2 regions of the Streptomyces sp. NPDC048001 genome follow, and region 1 is predicted to be linked to the other one. Evidence: riboswitches for the same ligand, from Rfam matches in the RefSeq annotation. Region 1 holds a riboswitch; the other holds the start of a gene.

Region 1 (7,056 bases):
GCGGACGGCGCCCCGGTCAACGCCGCCTCGATGCTGGCCGTGCTGGGGCTCGGCGCCAAGGGCGGCGAGGAGATCGTGCTCGCCTCCGAGGCCACCGACGCCGACGCCGCGCTCGACCGCCTGGCCAAGCTGGTCGCCGAGGGCCTCGACGAGCTGCCCGAGACGGTCTGACCGCAGCGGGCGGCCCCGGCGGCCGTCCGCACGTCCGCGCCCGGTGAGCCGCGGCACCCCGGAGGGTGCCGCGGCTCACTGCCGGTCCGGGCCGCCCTGCGGTGCGCACACCTCCGTGGTCCGCCGGGTCCGGGGGTCCCTCCACCGTCCACCGCCGGCGCGGATACCGGCCGGCCGCCGCACGCGGCACCGCAATTCCCCGGATGAATTCCCCCGCGATCCAGGGCCGTGAATTCATGCGAAGCAACGCACCCGGCGCGACGGAAATACACGCAATTCCGGGAGGGCATCGCAAGGACGCCCCTCCCCCGTCACCCCTTTGTATACGGACCTCGTGTTACGTGCGGACGCGTTCGGTGTTTACGGAATGTTGCGAGGTCCTCACGGGCTCCACGCGGCGGAGCCGGTGGGCCGCTGCGGACCGCTCCGCGTGCAGGGCCGTCAGGGCGCGGGCGCGCTCCACGTCGCCCCGGGCGACCGCGTCCACGATGGCGCCGTGCTCCACCCACTCCTCGACGGGTGCCGCCGCGGGCTCGACCGCGTACATCCACGCCACCTTGTGGCGCAGCTGGGTCAGCAGGGCGATCAGCCCGGGGCTCGCGCTGGCCTGGGCGAGCGTCTCGTGGAACCAGGTGCCGAGGGACCTGAGATCCTCGCCCTGACCGCGCCGGGCGCGGTCCTGCCCCAGCCGGACCAGGCCCCTCAGGACCCTCAGATGCGCCTCGCTGCGCCGCTGGGCCGCACGGGCCGCGCCGAGGGGCTCCAGCAGGGTGCGGACCTCCAGCAGGTCGGCGGCCTCCTGCTCGGTGGGCTCGCAGACATGCGCCCCGGCGTGCCGCCGGGTCACCACGAACCCCTCCGACTCAAGGGTCCGCAGGGCCTCGCGGACAGGGACGCGGGAGACGCCGTAGCGGCGGGCGAGCTGCTCCTCGGTCAGGCGGCTGCCGCGCCGGAAGACGCCGGAGACGATGTCGTCGCGAATAGCCGTGCATACAGAGTGCGCGGGAATGCGCATGACCGAACCTCCGCCGTATCCGCACGAAACCAGCGCCGGCTGACGCGTGTCCCGTGACTCTATTCCAGTCGGCGGGGTTTTCCGAAGGGCGACCGGAATCCACACATAATCTTCTGGCCTTTTGGCCGGAATCGGTGGAACAGTCGGCCGCGACGGCGGAGGCCCTCCCCGCGAGGGACGGGAGGACCCCCGCCGAGGGGACACCGGACGGGTGAAGGCAGGGGCACGGGTGAGGGCCGGGACACGGATCCGGCCCAGACCGCCGCGGGCCGGAGGGGCCGTCCGCGGTGCGGACCGCCCGGCGCACGGGGACGGGACGGCGGCCCGGTGCGGGCGGCCCACCCGGACGGGGCGGGCCGCAGGGGGTCAGACGCCGACGCCGTGGGAGCGGAGGTAGGCGACGGGGTCGATGTCGGAGCCGTACTCCGCCGTCGTCCGCGCCTCGAAGTGCAGGTGCGGGCCGGTGGAGTTGCCGGTGGAGCCGGAGAGGCCGATCTGCTGGCCCGGCGCGACCCGCTGGCCCACCCCGACGCCGACGGAGGACAGGTGCCCGTACTGGGTGAAGGTGCCGTCGTCCATCCGGATCACCACGTTGTTGCCGTACGCGCCGCCCCAGCCGGCCTCGACGACGGTGCCGGCGCCGACGGCGACCACGGAGCTGCCCATCGGGGCCCGGAAGTCGACACCGGAGTGGCTGCCCGAGGACCACAGGGCGCCGCCGGCCTGGTAGCCGGTGGTCACATGGGAGCCCGCCACCGGGAGGCGGTAGGCGTTCAGGCGCTTGCGCTCGGCCTCACGGGCGGCGCGCTCCTCGGCCTCGCGCAGCTCCCTGGCGCGCTCCTCGGCCCGGCGCTCGGCCTCGGCCCGGGCCTTGGCGGCGGCGCGCCGCTTCGCCGCGGCCTCCTCGGCGGCCTCGCGCTGCGCGGCGGCCTGGTCGGCTATCTCGTCGGCGAGCGAGGTCTCCACGGAGATGACCTGCGTCAGACCGGTGTCCTCGGGGGTGGCCGCCAGGGGCTCGGCCGCGAGGGCCGGGGAGGCGAGACCGCCCACGACGCCGGTGGTGGCGAGCGTGGCGGCACCGGCGAGGCTCGCGGTCCTGCGCGTCAGGCGGCTCGGGGCACGATGCTTCCCGGTGGCACGGGTGAACGCCATGGAGAGGCGGATCCTTTCCTTCCGTCTCGCCTACCGGGTTAGCTGACGGGTTCGGAGCAGGAAGGTCTCCTACGGGCGCCTCCGCGGACGAAGGCCCCCGATTCACCCCAGGGAGAACGCTCCGCCGCCCTCCACGGGCGGGGAGTTGGGTCCCCGGCTCCCCGGGCTCACACCCTGCGGGGACTCGGCGATGACTGTCCGGTGCCGCCGGTGCGGCAGGTACGGGGCGGACAGCCGGACCGACGCTAGGCAGTCGGAGGGCCCATCACCAAACGGACAAGGGCTTTTGTCATACACGCCACATGACATAACGCCACTTACGCCAAAGAGCCAGATCAATCGCTCATTCAGGACATAGGGGACGGGCCCTCGGATCCGGGCAGACGCCCGAGGACCCGTCCCCCCGTACGCGGGCGGCGGTCAGCCCGCGACCACCGTCACCTCTCCGATCCCCAGGGCCTCCACCGGCTCCCGGATCGCGGAGGCGTCGCCGACGAGCACGGTGACCAGGCGGTCGACCGGGAAGGCGCCGACCGCGGCCGCGGTCGCCTCCACGGTCCCCGTCCCCGCGAGCCGCGCGTACAGCCTCGCCTGGTAGTCGTCGGGCAGGAACTGCTCCACCTGGTCCGCAAGGGTGGCCGCCACGGAGGCGGCCGTCTCGTACTTCAGCGGCGCGACACCGACAAGGTTCTGCACGGCCACGTCCCGCTCGGCGTCCGTCAGCCCCTCGGAGGCGAGCGTCCGCAGCACCTTCCACAGGTCGTCCAGGGCCGGGCCCGTGTTGGGCGTGTCCACGGACCCGCTGATCGCCAGCAGCGCGGCCCCGGAGCCGTCCGGCGCGGAGCGCAGCACCTGCCCGAAGGCGCGCACCCCGTAGGTGTAGCCCTTCTCCTCGCGTAGGACCCGGTCCAGGCGGGAGGTCAGGGTGCCGCCGAGGCAGTAGGTGCCGAGCACCTGCGCCGCCCAGACGCTGTCATGGCGGTCGGGGCCGACGCGCCCGATCAGCAGTTGGGTCTGCACGGCCCCGGGCCGGTCCACGATCACCACACGGCCGGTGTCGTCGGCGGTGGCCGCGGGGACGGGGCGCTGCGCCGCCTTGTCACCCGTCCAGGCGCCCAGGGTCCCGGCGAGCACGGCGTCCACGTCGAGACCCGTGAGGTCGCCGACGACCACGGCGGTGGCCGTGGCGGGCCGGACATGGGCCTCGTAGAAGGCCCGCACCGCGGCCGCGTCGATCCGGGAGACGGTCTGCTGGGTGCCCTGCCGGGGGCGGGAGATGCGCAGCGCCGCCGGGAACAGCTCGGCGGAGAGCTGCTTGGCCGCACGGCGGGCCGGGTTGGCCATCTCGTGGGGGATCTCGTCCAGGCGGTTGCGGACCAGGCGGTCGACCTCGCCGGAGTCGAAGGCCGGGGCACGCAGGGCGTCGGCCAGCAGCCCGAGCGCCTTGGGCAGCCGGGAGGCGGGCACCTCCAGGGAGACCCGCACACCGGGATGGTCGGCCATCGAGTCGAGCGTGGCCCCGCAGCGCTCCAGCTCGGCGGCGAACTCCTCGGCGCTGTGGCGGTCGGTGCCCTCGGAGAGCGCCCGGGCCATGATCGTGGCGACGCCGTCGAGACCCTCCGGCTCGGCGTCCAGCGGCGCGTCGAGCAGTACCTCGACCGCCACGACCTGCTGGCCGGGACGGTCGCAGCGCAGCACCGTCAGGCCGTTGTCCAGGGTGGCGCGCTCGGGGGCGGGGAACGCCCAGGGCCGGGGCTCCCCGGCGGTGGGCTGCGGGTGGAAGTCCATGGTCACGGCAGCGTCGCTCACTGGTCGGCCCCCTCGGTCGCAACGTTCTGTGCGGGCTCGTCGGTCTCTGCGGCGTTCTCCGCCGACTCGTCGGCGGCCAGCGGCTCGTAGACCAGCACCGCCCGGTTGTCCGGGCGCAGCCTGGCCTTGGCGACCGCCTGCACCTCCTCCGCGCTGACGTCCAGCACCCGCTGCACCGCGGTGAGGGCCAGCTGGGGGTCCCCGAAGAGCACGGCGTAGCGGCACAGCTCGTCGGCGCGGCCTGCCACGGTGCCCAGCCTGTCCAGCCACTCGCGTTCCAGCTGGGCCTGGGCGCGCTCCATCTCCTCCGGAGTCGGTCCCTCCGCGGCGAAGCGGGCGAGTTCCTCGTCGACGGCGGCCTCGATCCGCGGTACCTCGACACCGGCCGAGGTCTTCACGTCGAGCCAGCCGAGCGAGGGCGCGCCGGCCAGGCGGAGCAGGCCGAACCCGGCGGCCACGGCCGTCTGGTCGCGGCGGACCAGCCGGTTGTGCAGGCGGGACGACTCGCCGCCGCCGAGCACGGTGAGGGCGAGGTCGGCCGCGTCGCACGCGCGGGTGCCGTCGTGCGGAAGGCGGTAGGCGGCCATCAGCGCGCGCGCCGGGACCTCCTCGACGACCTCCTCGCGCAACTGCGCGCCGATGACGTCCGGCAGGGAGCCGTCGCGCGGCGGGTGCTTGCCGTCGTGACCGGGGATCGACCCGAAGTACTTCTCGACCCACGCCAGGGTCTGCTCGGGGTCGATGTCCCCGACGACCGACAGCACCGCGTTGTTCGGGGCGTAGTAGGTGCGGAAGAAGGCCCGGGCGTCCTCCAGGGTCGCCGCGTCCAGGTCCGCCATCGAGCCGATCGGGGTGTGGTGGTAGGGGTGGCCCTCGGGGTAGGCGAGGGCCGTCAGGCGCTCGAAGGCGGTGCCGTAGGGAACGTTGTCGTAGCGCTGTCGGCGCTCGTTCTTGACGACGTCGCGCTGGTTCTCCATGGACTCGTCGTCGAGTGCGGCGAGCAGCGAGCCCATGCGGTCGGCCTCCAGCCAGAGGGCGAGCTCCAGCTGGTGCGCGGGCATGGTCTCGAAGTAGTTGGTCCGCTCGAAGCTCGTGGTGCCGTTGAGGGAGCCGCCGGCCCCCTGGACGAGCTCGAAGTGGCCGTTGCCCTTCACCTGCCCCGAGCCCTGGAACATGAGGTGCTCGAAGAGGTGCGCCAGCCCGGTGCGCCCCTCGACCTCGTGGCGGGAGCCCACGTCGTACCAGAGGCACACCGCGGCGACCGGGGTCAGGTGGTCCTCGGAGAGCACCACGCGCAGGCCGTTGGCCAGCCGATGCTCGGTCGCTGTCAGGCCGCCGGAGCCGGCCTGGCCTGTGGCCGTGTGACCCATGGGCATGTACGTCCCTTCGATCGCGATGTGAAAGAGTCCTGCCACCCTATGCAAGCGCACCAGCGGGTGGCGAAGTTCCCGTCCGGCCTCCGCGTCCCTCTTCCGGGTCGTGAGGGCGTTGTCGGCGGGACGGTCCACAATGGTGCGCGTCGGATCCACACTGGTACGTGAAGGAGCAGCAGCCGCGATGGCCCGCCGCAGCACGAAGACCCCACCGCCGGAGGCGTTCGAGGAGAGGATCCTCGACATCGACGTCGTGGACGAAATGCAGGGCTCCTTCCTCGAGTACGCGTACTCGGTGATCTACTCACGGGCACTGCCGGACGCGCGGGACGGCATGAAGCCGGTGCACCGCCGCATCGTCTACCAGATGAACGAGATGGGCCTGCGCCCCGACCGCGGCTACGTGAAGTGCGCGCGGGTCGTCGGCGAGGTCATGGGCAAGCTGCACCCGCACGGCGACGCCTCGATCTACGACGCCCTGGTGCGCATGGCGCAGCCCTTCTCCATGCGCCTTCCCCTGGTCGACGGCCACGGCAACTTCGGCTCCCTCGGCAACGACGACCCGCCCGCCGCGATGCGCTACACCGAGTGCCGGATGGCCGACGCCACGGGGCTGATGACGGAGTCGATCGACGAGGACACGGTCGACTTCCAGTCCAACTACGACGGCCAGGAGCGGGAGCCCGTCGCCCTGCCCGCGGCGTACCCGAACCTGCTGGTGAACGGCGCCTCGGGCATCGCGGTCGGCATGGCGACGAACATGCCGCCCCACAACCTCTCCGAGGTCGTCGCCGCGGCGCGGCACCTGATCCGGCACCCGAACGCCGACCTCGAGACGCTGATGCGCCATGTGCCCGGCCCCGACCTGCCCACCGGCGGCCGGATCGTCGGCCTGAACGGCATCAGGGACGCCTACGAGACCGGCCGCGGGACCTTCAAGATCCGGGCCACGGTCTCCGTGGAGACGGTCACGGCACGCCGCAAGGGCCTGGTGGTGACCGAACTCCCCTTCACCGTCGGCCCGGAGAAGGTCGTCGCCAAGATCAAGGACCTGGTCGGCTCGAAGAAGCTCCAGGGGATCGCCGACGTCAAGGACCTCACCGACCGCGAGCACGGCCTGCGCCTGGTCATCGAGGTGAAGAACGGCTTCATCCCGGAGGCCGTGCTGGAGCAGCTCTACAAGCTGACGCCGATGGAGGAGTCCTTCGGCATCAACAACGTCGCCCTGGTCGACGGCCAGCCGCTCACGCTGGGGCTGAAGGAGCTGCTGGAGGTCTACCTGGACCACCGCTTCGACGTGGTGCGGCGGCGCAGCGAGTTCCGGCGCGGCAAGCGGCGGGACCGGCTGCACCTGGTGGAGGGCCTGCTGGTCGCGCTGGTCGACATCGACGAGGTCATCCGGCTGATCCGCTCCAGCGAGAACTCGGCGCAGGCCAAGGAGCGGCTGATCGAGCGCTTCTCGCTCAGCGAGGTCCAGACGCAGTACATCCTGGACACGCCGCTGCGCCGTCTGACGAAGTTCGACCGCATCGAGCT
Region 2 (7,056 bases), on a different contig from region 1:
CCCCCAGCCTATCGGGCGCCCGTAGGCGGGCACCGCTGCTGAACGGGAGACGAAAGGCCAGGTCAAAGGCTGTAGGGCGAGGGATTGCGGAGCCCCCTGCCACTCCGCGGCGAGGGCCGGGGAGCCCTCCGGCGGCGAGCGCCGCCCGGCGCCCGGGCGGGCGGGGCTCCCCGTCGTTCCCGGGACGGAGATACGTACGTCCTGTACATTTTCAAGGACAGCACTCCGGAACCGGAAGAGGTACGCCGTGCACCGTCCCGCCTCCCGCCATGCCCTGCCCGAGTTCACCGACCGCTCCCCGCTCGGCACCCGCACCCTGGACCCGTACGCGAAGCTGTTCGGCGAGCGGATCGTCGTCCTCGGAGCGCCGCTCGACGACACCGCCGCCAACGACGCCGTCGCCCGGCTGCTCCTCCTGGAGCACGCCTCACCCGGGCAGGACATCCAGCTCCACATCAACTCCCCCGGCGGCCCCTTCGCGGCGATGACCGCCGTATACGACACGCTGGCGGCCATCACCTGCGACGTCGCCACCACCTGCATCGGCAGGGCCGACTCCACCGCGGCGCTGCTGCTCGCCTCCGGCACACCGGGCAAGCGCTCGGCACTGCCCGGTTCACGCATCCTGCTCCGGCAGCCCGCGGTGGACGAGCCGCTCCACGGGAGCCCCTCCGACCTCGCGGTCCACGCCGAGGAACTGCTGCGCCGACGCGCGCTGACCGTGGCCCTGACGTCCCGTCACACCGGTCGGGACGAGGCCGCGGTGGCCGGGGACCTCGAACGGGACCTGGTGCTCGACGCCCGGGCGGCGAAGGCGTACGGAGTGGTGGACCACGTCCTCGGGGGCCGCCGCGGCACGGGGTGGACCGCGTGATCCCCGAACCGCCGCGACTGCCCGCGCCGACCCGGGCCGAGGGGGCCTACCTCGACAGCTACCTCCAGGCCGCCGACCGACTCGGCCGCGCCAACCCGGCCCGCGCGGAGCGCACCTACGAGGCGCTCCGGTCCGCCCAGGCGCTGGTGGGAAGCGCGATCGCGCTGCGCGATGCCCTCACCCGGATGCACCGCAACGGGGAGAGCGACGTGCACAGCGCGACCCTGGCCCGGGCGCTGCGCGCCCTCGACGGCGAACGGCGGACGAACCGCCTGACCCTGCCGCCCCTTTCGGGGCCGGAGGGGATCTGACGGAAGGTCCGCCCCTGTCAACCGCCGACGGGGTAACGGTGTTCGTCCCTCGTTCGGTGGAGCGGGGACGACGACTCCGTGCTCCGGAGCAGTTGCGGGCGAGGACCACCGATTTGGCTGAACCGGTCGGTTTCGATGCTGGTACGACGATGGTTCCGGCGGGAGCCGGGGGCGCCCCAACACCCCTGCCCACCCGAACAGATCAGTCGTGATCGGCTTCACAAAAGCCGTTTCAACTCGGAAATCGGACATCCGTGAGTCACGATCCCTGGGACGACAAGCCCCCGTCACCTCGACGGGGCGGTCCGGGCGGACGCTGAGTCCTGCCGCCGTGCCGGGCGTCGGGTCGACGGAAGTGCATCGGCAGGAGTGGAGGACCCGGCAGTACGGGGCGACCGGTGGTTCCGGTCCGCTCCTCGGGGTGAAGCCGCTGCGGCGGCCGGGCGTCTTCGCGGTCCGAACCCGACAGGTCACCCTTCACAGGCGGCAGACGAAGGGTTGCGCATGACCGCGCAGACGCAGGTTCCGTTCCCCTCCTCCTCCGTGCCCGCCGCCCCCCGCGGCGCCCGCCTCCCCCGCACGGGCGTCGTCTCGGCACTGACGGCCGCCGTGGTGGGCGGCTCCCTCCTGGTGCCGGGCGCGGCACCGGAGGCCGCCGCGTCGAGCAGCCACGCGGGCACGGCGCTCCGGGTGGCCGCCTCCAAGAAGGGCGCGCCCTACCGCTACGGGGCGGCCGGGCCCTACCGGTTCGACTGCTCGGGGCTGACGCTCTACTCGTACCGGAAGGCGGGCAAGGCGCTGCCGCGCACGGCCCAGCAGCAGTACAACCGCACCAGCCGCATCTCCGCGGGCAACCGCCGCCGCGGGGACCTGGTGTTCTTCCACTCCGGCGGTTCCGTCTACCACGTGGGCATCTACGCCGGGAGCGGCCGCATCTGGCACTCCCCCAAGACCGGCGACGTGGTGCGGCTGGCCAAGATCTGGACGAAGCGGGTGTCCTACGGCCGGGTGCGGTGACCCGGCGGCGGGACGGCCTGGGCGGCCGGGACCGGCCGCTCGGGGGAGGCGCTCCCGGCCGCCCGGGGAAGGCGCTCCCGGGCCGCCGGGCCGCCGAGCCCGGCCTCGGCTGCCGCCGGGGGCCGGGGCCCCGGCTCGCCCCGGCCGTGCCGGGGCGGGAGGGCGGGCTCCGTCAGCGGCTCCGGTTCCGGCAGGGGCAGGACGACCCACACCGTCTTGCCGCCGTCCTCCGTCGGGCTGACGAACATCCGTCCGCCGTGGTGGGCCGTGAGCGAGCGGATGATCCCCATGCCGCGCCCGTTGTCCTGCCGCACCGCCGCGGGAAGCCGGCGGGGCCAGCGCGGGTGGCTGTCCGTGACGCCCACCAGCAGCCGTCCCGCCGCCGTGCCCGGCCCGCCGTCCCCGGTTCCCGCCTCCTCCAGGAACAGGTCGACGCGGAACGTCGGGGACTGCCCGAAGGTGTGCTGAACGGCGTTGGTGGCGAGCTCGGAGACGATCAGGCGGACCGAGTCCCGCAGTTCGCCGTCCCCGGGCAGCCGCCAGGCGCCCAGCACGTCGGCGGCGTACCGCCGGGCCGTGGAGACCGACACCGGATCGCTCGGCAGGGTGACGGAGGCTTCTTGACGGTCTGCCATGGCGTTGCGGTCCCTTCCACCGGGGCGCGGTCCGGACGGCCGCGCGGGGCGGCCCGCCCCGGAATGCCCAACGCCGACAGGGTGCCATCCGGCACCGGGCGGGGGAGGCGTTCCGCCCGGATCAGGGGACAACTGTCGCCCGAAGCGGTGATGCCCGAGGCGTGCACCTGTTCGGCACGGGCGGCCGGGCCCGCCGGGCGAGGGCAGCCCGCGCGCCGCCCTCCCCGGGCGGGCCGCGGCGGGCTCATCCCGGCGGCGCGGTCGCCAGGACGGTTCCGGCCGCGGCGGCCACCTGGCGGTCCGTGAGATCGGCCCGGGCGGTGAGCCGGAGGCGGGAGACGCCGTCGGGCACCGACGGCGGTCTGAAGCAGCCCACCAGCAGCCCGGCGTCCCGGCAGTCGGCTGCCCACCGCACCGCGGCCTCCGGCGACGGTGCCCGCACCGAGACCACGGCGGCGTCCGGGCGGGCGGCCGTCAGACCGGCCTCGGTGAAGCGCCGGTGCAGCTCGGTGGCGACCGCGCGGGCCCGGGCGGGCAGGTGCGGCTCGCGCCGCAGGACCCCGAGGCTCGCGAGGGCGCCCGCGGCGGCGGCCGGGGCGAGGCCGGTGTCGAAGATGAAGGGGCGGGCGGTGTTGACCAGGTGCTCCACGACACGCGCCGGACCGAGGACGGCACCGCCCTGGCTGCCGAGCGACTTCGAGAGGGTGACGGTCGCCACGGTGCCCGGCGCCCCCGCGAGGCCCGCCGCGTACGGGGCGCCCCGGCCTCCGTCGCCGAGCACGCCGAGCCCGTGCGCGTCGTCGACCAGCAGCGCGGCGCCCGCCTCCCGGCAGGCGCCGGCGATCCCCGCCAGGGGTGCGGCGTCCCCGTCGACGGAGAACACCGAGTCCGTGACCACCAGCGCCCGCCGCCCGGGGTGCGCCTGGAGGGTCTTGTGCACCGCGTCCGGGTCGGCGTGCGGCACCACGGCCGTCTCCGCCCGGGCGAGCCGGCAGCCGTCGACGATCGAGGCGTGGTTGGCGGCGTCCGAGACGACCAGCGCACCGCGCCCGGCCAGGGCCGTGACGGCGGCGAGGTTGGCCGCGTACCCGGAGGACAGCACCAGCGCGGCCTCGAAGCCGCAGAAGGCGGCCAGCTCGCGCTCCAGCTCGGCGTGGAGCCGGGTGCTCCCGGTGACCAGGCGGGACCCGGTGGCGCCTGCGCCCCAGCGCAGTGCGGCGTCGGCCGCGGCCCGGGCGACCTCCGGGCGGCGGGTCAGCCCCAGGTAGTCGTTGCCCGCCAGGTCCAGCAGCTCCGAGGCGGCCTCGCGGGGGCGCAGGGTGCGGACGAGCCCGGCGCGCGCCCGGTGGCGCGCCTCCTCGTCGATCCAGTCGAAGGGGTCGATCCGGTCGACGGGATCGCGGGGGGCCTGCGCCATGGGGTCCGGTCCTTTTGTAGGCAGCGCACAGACCCTAGCGGGGCGGCAGCGCGCGCGGGATGTGGTCATACACACACCTGATTCCACCGCCGTTGTGCACATCCTCCTTGGCCCGGGCCCGTGCGGTGCGTCAGGATCAGCGCCATGGACCTGCTGAACACGCTGGTGGAAAAGGGCATGCGGCGCGAGCTGCCGACCCGTGAAGAAGCGCTCGCCGTCCTGGCGACCTCCGACGACGACCTGCTCGAGGTGGTGGCCGCGGCCGGCCGGGTCCGCCGCCAGTGGTTCGGACGGCGGGTGAAGCTCAACTACCTCGTCAACCTCAAGTCCGGGCTGTGCCCCGAGGACTGCTCCTACTGCTCGCAGCGCCTCGGCTCCAAGGCCGAGATCCTCAAGTACACCTGGCTGAAGCCGGAGGAGGCGACCGAGGCGGCGGCCGCGGGCGTCGCGGGCGGCGCGAAGCGCGTCTGCCTGGTGGCGAGCGGGCGGGGCCCGACCGACCGGGACGTGGACCGGGTGTCCAGGACCATCGAGGCGATCAAGGACCAGAACGGCGAGGTCGAGGTGTGCGCCTGCCTCGGCCTGCTCTCCGACGGCCAGGCCGAGCGGCTGCGGGCCGCCGGGGCCGACGCCTACAACCACAACCTGAACACGTCCGAGGAGACGTACGGGGAGATCACCACCACCCACACCTACGCCGACCGGGTGGACACGGTGAACAAGGCGCACGCCGCCGGGCTGTCCGCGTGCTCCGGCCTGATCGCCGGCATGGGCGAGAGCGACGAGGACCTGGTGGACGTGGTCTTCGCCCTGCGCGAGCTGGACCCCGACTCCGTGCCGGTGAACTTCCTGATCCCCTTCGAGGGCACGCCGCTCGCCAAGGAGTGGAACCTGACCCCGCAGCGCGCGCTGCGGATCCTGGCCATGGTCCGCTTCGTCTGCCCGGACGTGGAGGTCCGCCTGGCGGGCGGGCGCGAGGTCCATCTGCGCAGTCTCCAGCCGCTCGCCCTGCACCTGGCGAACTCGATCTTCCTCGGCGACTACCTCACCAGCGAGGGCCAGGCGGGCAAGGCGGACCTGGAGATGATCGCCGACGCCGGCTTCGAGGTCGAGGGCGCCGGCACGACGACCCTGCCGGAGCACCGGGCGGCCGGGGGCTGCGGCTCCGCGGGCGCGGCGGGCTCCGTGTGCGGCGAGGGCTCGGGCGGCTGCTCCGGCGGCGCCGGGGAGACCGCGTCCGCGACCGGGTCCGCCCCCGCCCCCGAGGCGGCTCCGGCCGGAGCCCGTACCGACCTGGTCGCGGTGCGGCGGCGCGGCGCGGGCACGGACCTGGCGCCCAATGCCTGAGTTCACCACCGGTGAGCTGCTGGACCTGGACCGGGCCCATGTGTGGCACCCGTACGGCCCGATGCCGGGCCGTACCGAGCCGCTGCTCGTGGAGTCGGCCTCCGGCGTCCGGCTCCGGCTGGCCCGGGAGGTCCACGGGCGGCGGGAGCTGATCGACGGCATGTCCTCGTGGTGGTCGGCCGTGCACGGCTACAACCACCCGGTGCTCAACGAGGCGGCCACCGCCCAGCTGGGACGGATGAGCCATGTGATGTTCGGCGGGCTCACCCACGAGCCGGCCGTGCGGCTCGCCGCGCGGCTGGTGGAGGTCACACCGGAGCCGCTGCGGCACGTCTTCCTGTGCGACTCCGGCTCGGTCTCCGTCGAGGTGGCCGCCAAGATGTGCCTGCAGTACTGGCGCTCCCTCGGCCGCCCGGCCAAGCAGCGGCTGCTCACCTGGCGCGGGGGCTACCACGGCGACACCTGGCAGCCGATGTCGGTGTGCGACCCCGAGGGCGGGATGCACGAACTGTGGCAGGGGGTCCTGCCCCGGCAGGTGTTCGCGGGGCCCCCGCCCGCGGAGTACGACGAGACCTACGCCGAGGAGCTGCGCGCGCTGGTCGCGGCGCACGCGCACGAGACGGCCGCGGTCGTGGTCGAGCCCGTGGTGCAGGGTGCGGGCGGGATGCGCTTCCACTCCCCGGCCTACCTGGCGGTGCTGCGCGAGGCCTGCGACGAGCACGAGGTGCTCCTGGTCTTCGACGAGATCGCCACCGGGTTCGGCCGGACCGGCGAACTCTTCGCCGCGGACCACGCCGGGGTGTCGCCGGATGTGATGTGCCTGGGCAAGGCGCTGACGGGCGGCTATCTGACGATGGCGGCGACACTGTGCACGACCCGGGTGGCGGAGGGGATCTCGCGGGGCGAGGTGCCGGTGCTCGCCCACGGCCCGACGTTCATGGGCAACCCGCTCGCCGCCGCGGTGGCCGGTGCCTCGCTGGACCTGCTCCTCGGGCAGGACTGGCGGGCGGAGGTGAAGCGGCTGGAGGCCGGGCTGCGCACCGGGCTGGCCGAGGCCGCCGCGCTCCCGCGGGTGCGCGAGGTCCGCGTGCTCGGCGGGATCGGGGTGGTGCAGCTGGACCACGAGGCCGACATCGCGGCGGCGACGGCCGCCGCCGTCCGGGAGGGGGTCTGGCTGCGGCCGTTCCGCGACCTGGTGTACGTGATGCCCCCGTATGTGACGGGGGACGAGGACCTGGCGCAGGTCTGCCGCGCGGTGTGCGCGGCAGCGGCGGCGGGCTGAGGCGCACCGGCCGGGCGGCCGGTGCCGGGCCGGGCGGGCCGCGCCCGTAGCGGGAGAGCGGCGCCCGGTACGGCACCCCGCGGGGCGCCGTGCCGGCCTCCTGGGCCCCGCCCGGCCGGTCCGGGAAGGCGGCGGGGCGGGGCACCGCCGCGACCGGGGCCGGCCGCGGCCGA

Evidence for each region. Region 1 has a riboswitch for cyclic di-AMP ahead of ACGF15_RS10920 (M23 family metallopeptidase). Riboswitches for the same ligand answer to the same signal wherever they lie in the genome.
Region 2: linked by a shared signal. The riboswitch ahead of ACGF15_RS14960 (C40 family peptidase) and the one ahead of ACGF15_RS10920 (M23 family metallopeptidase) in region 1 are both predicted to bind cyclic di-AMP.

The regions. Positions count from the first base shown of each region.
Region 1 covers NZ_JBIDBN010000005.1:90,967-98,022, reverse strand. Annotated here, with positions in the region: gene ACGF15_RS10930 (HPr family phosphocarrier protein) at 1-171, shown strand, start outside; gene ACGF15_RS10925 (GntR family transcriptional regulator) at 509-1,186, opposite strand; gene ACGF15_RS10920 (M23 family metallopeptidase) at 1,553-2,338, opposite strand; cyclic di-AMP (ydaO/yuaA leader) riboswitch at 2,351-2,538, opposite strand; gene ACGF15_RS10915 (pitrilysin family protein) at 2,759-4,126, opposite strand; gene ACGF15_RS10910 (pitrilysin family protein) at 4,144-5,523, opposite strand; gene ACGF15_RS10905 (DNA topoisomerase IV subunit A) at 5,705-7,056, shown strand, end outside.
Region 2 covers NZ_JBIDBN010000007.1:206,446-213,501, reverse strand. Annotated here, with positions in the region: gene ACGF15_RS14970 (ATP-dependent Clp protease proteolytic subunit) at 248-874, shown strand; gene ACGF15_RS14965 (hypothetical protein) at 871-1,185, shown strand; cyclic di-AMP (ydaO/yuaA leader) riboswitch at 1,532-1,686, shown strand; gene ACGF15_RS14960 (C40 family peptidase) at 1,690-2,202, shown strand; partial or broken gene ACGF15_RS14955 (ATP-binding protein) at 2,385-2,837, opposite strand; gene ACGF15_RS14950 (8-amino-7-oxononanoate synthase) at 3,082-4,254, opposite strand; gene bioB (biotin synthase BioB) at 4,399-5,601, shown strand; gene ACGF15_RS14940 (adenosylmethionine--8-amino-7-oxononanoate transaminase) at 5,594-6,883, shown strand.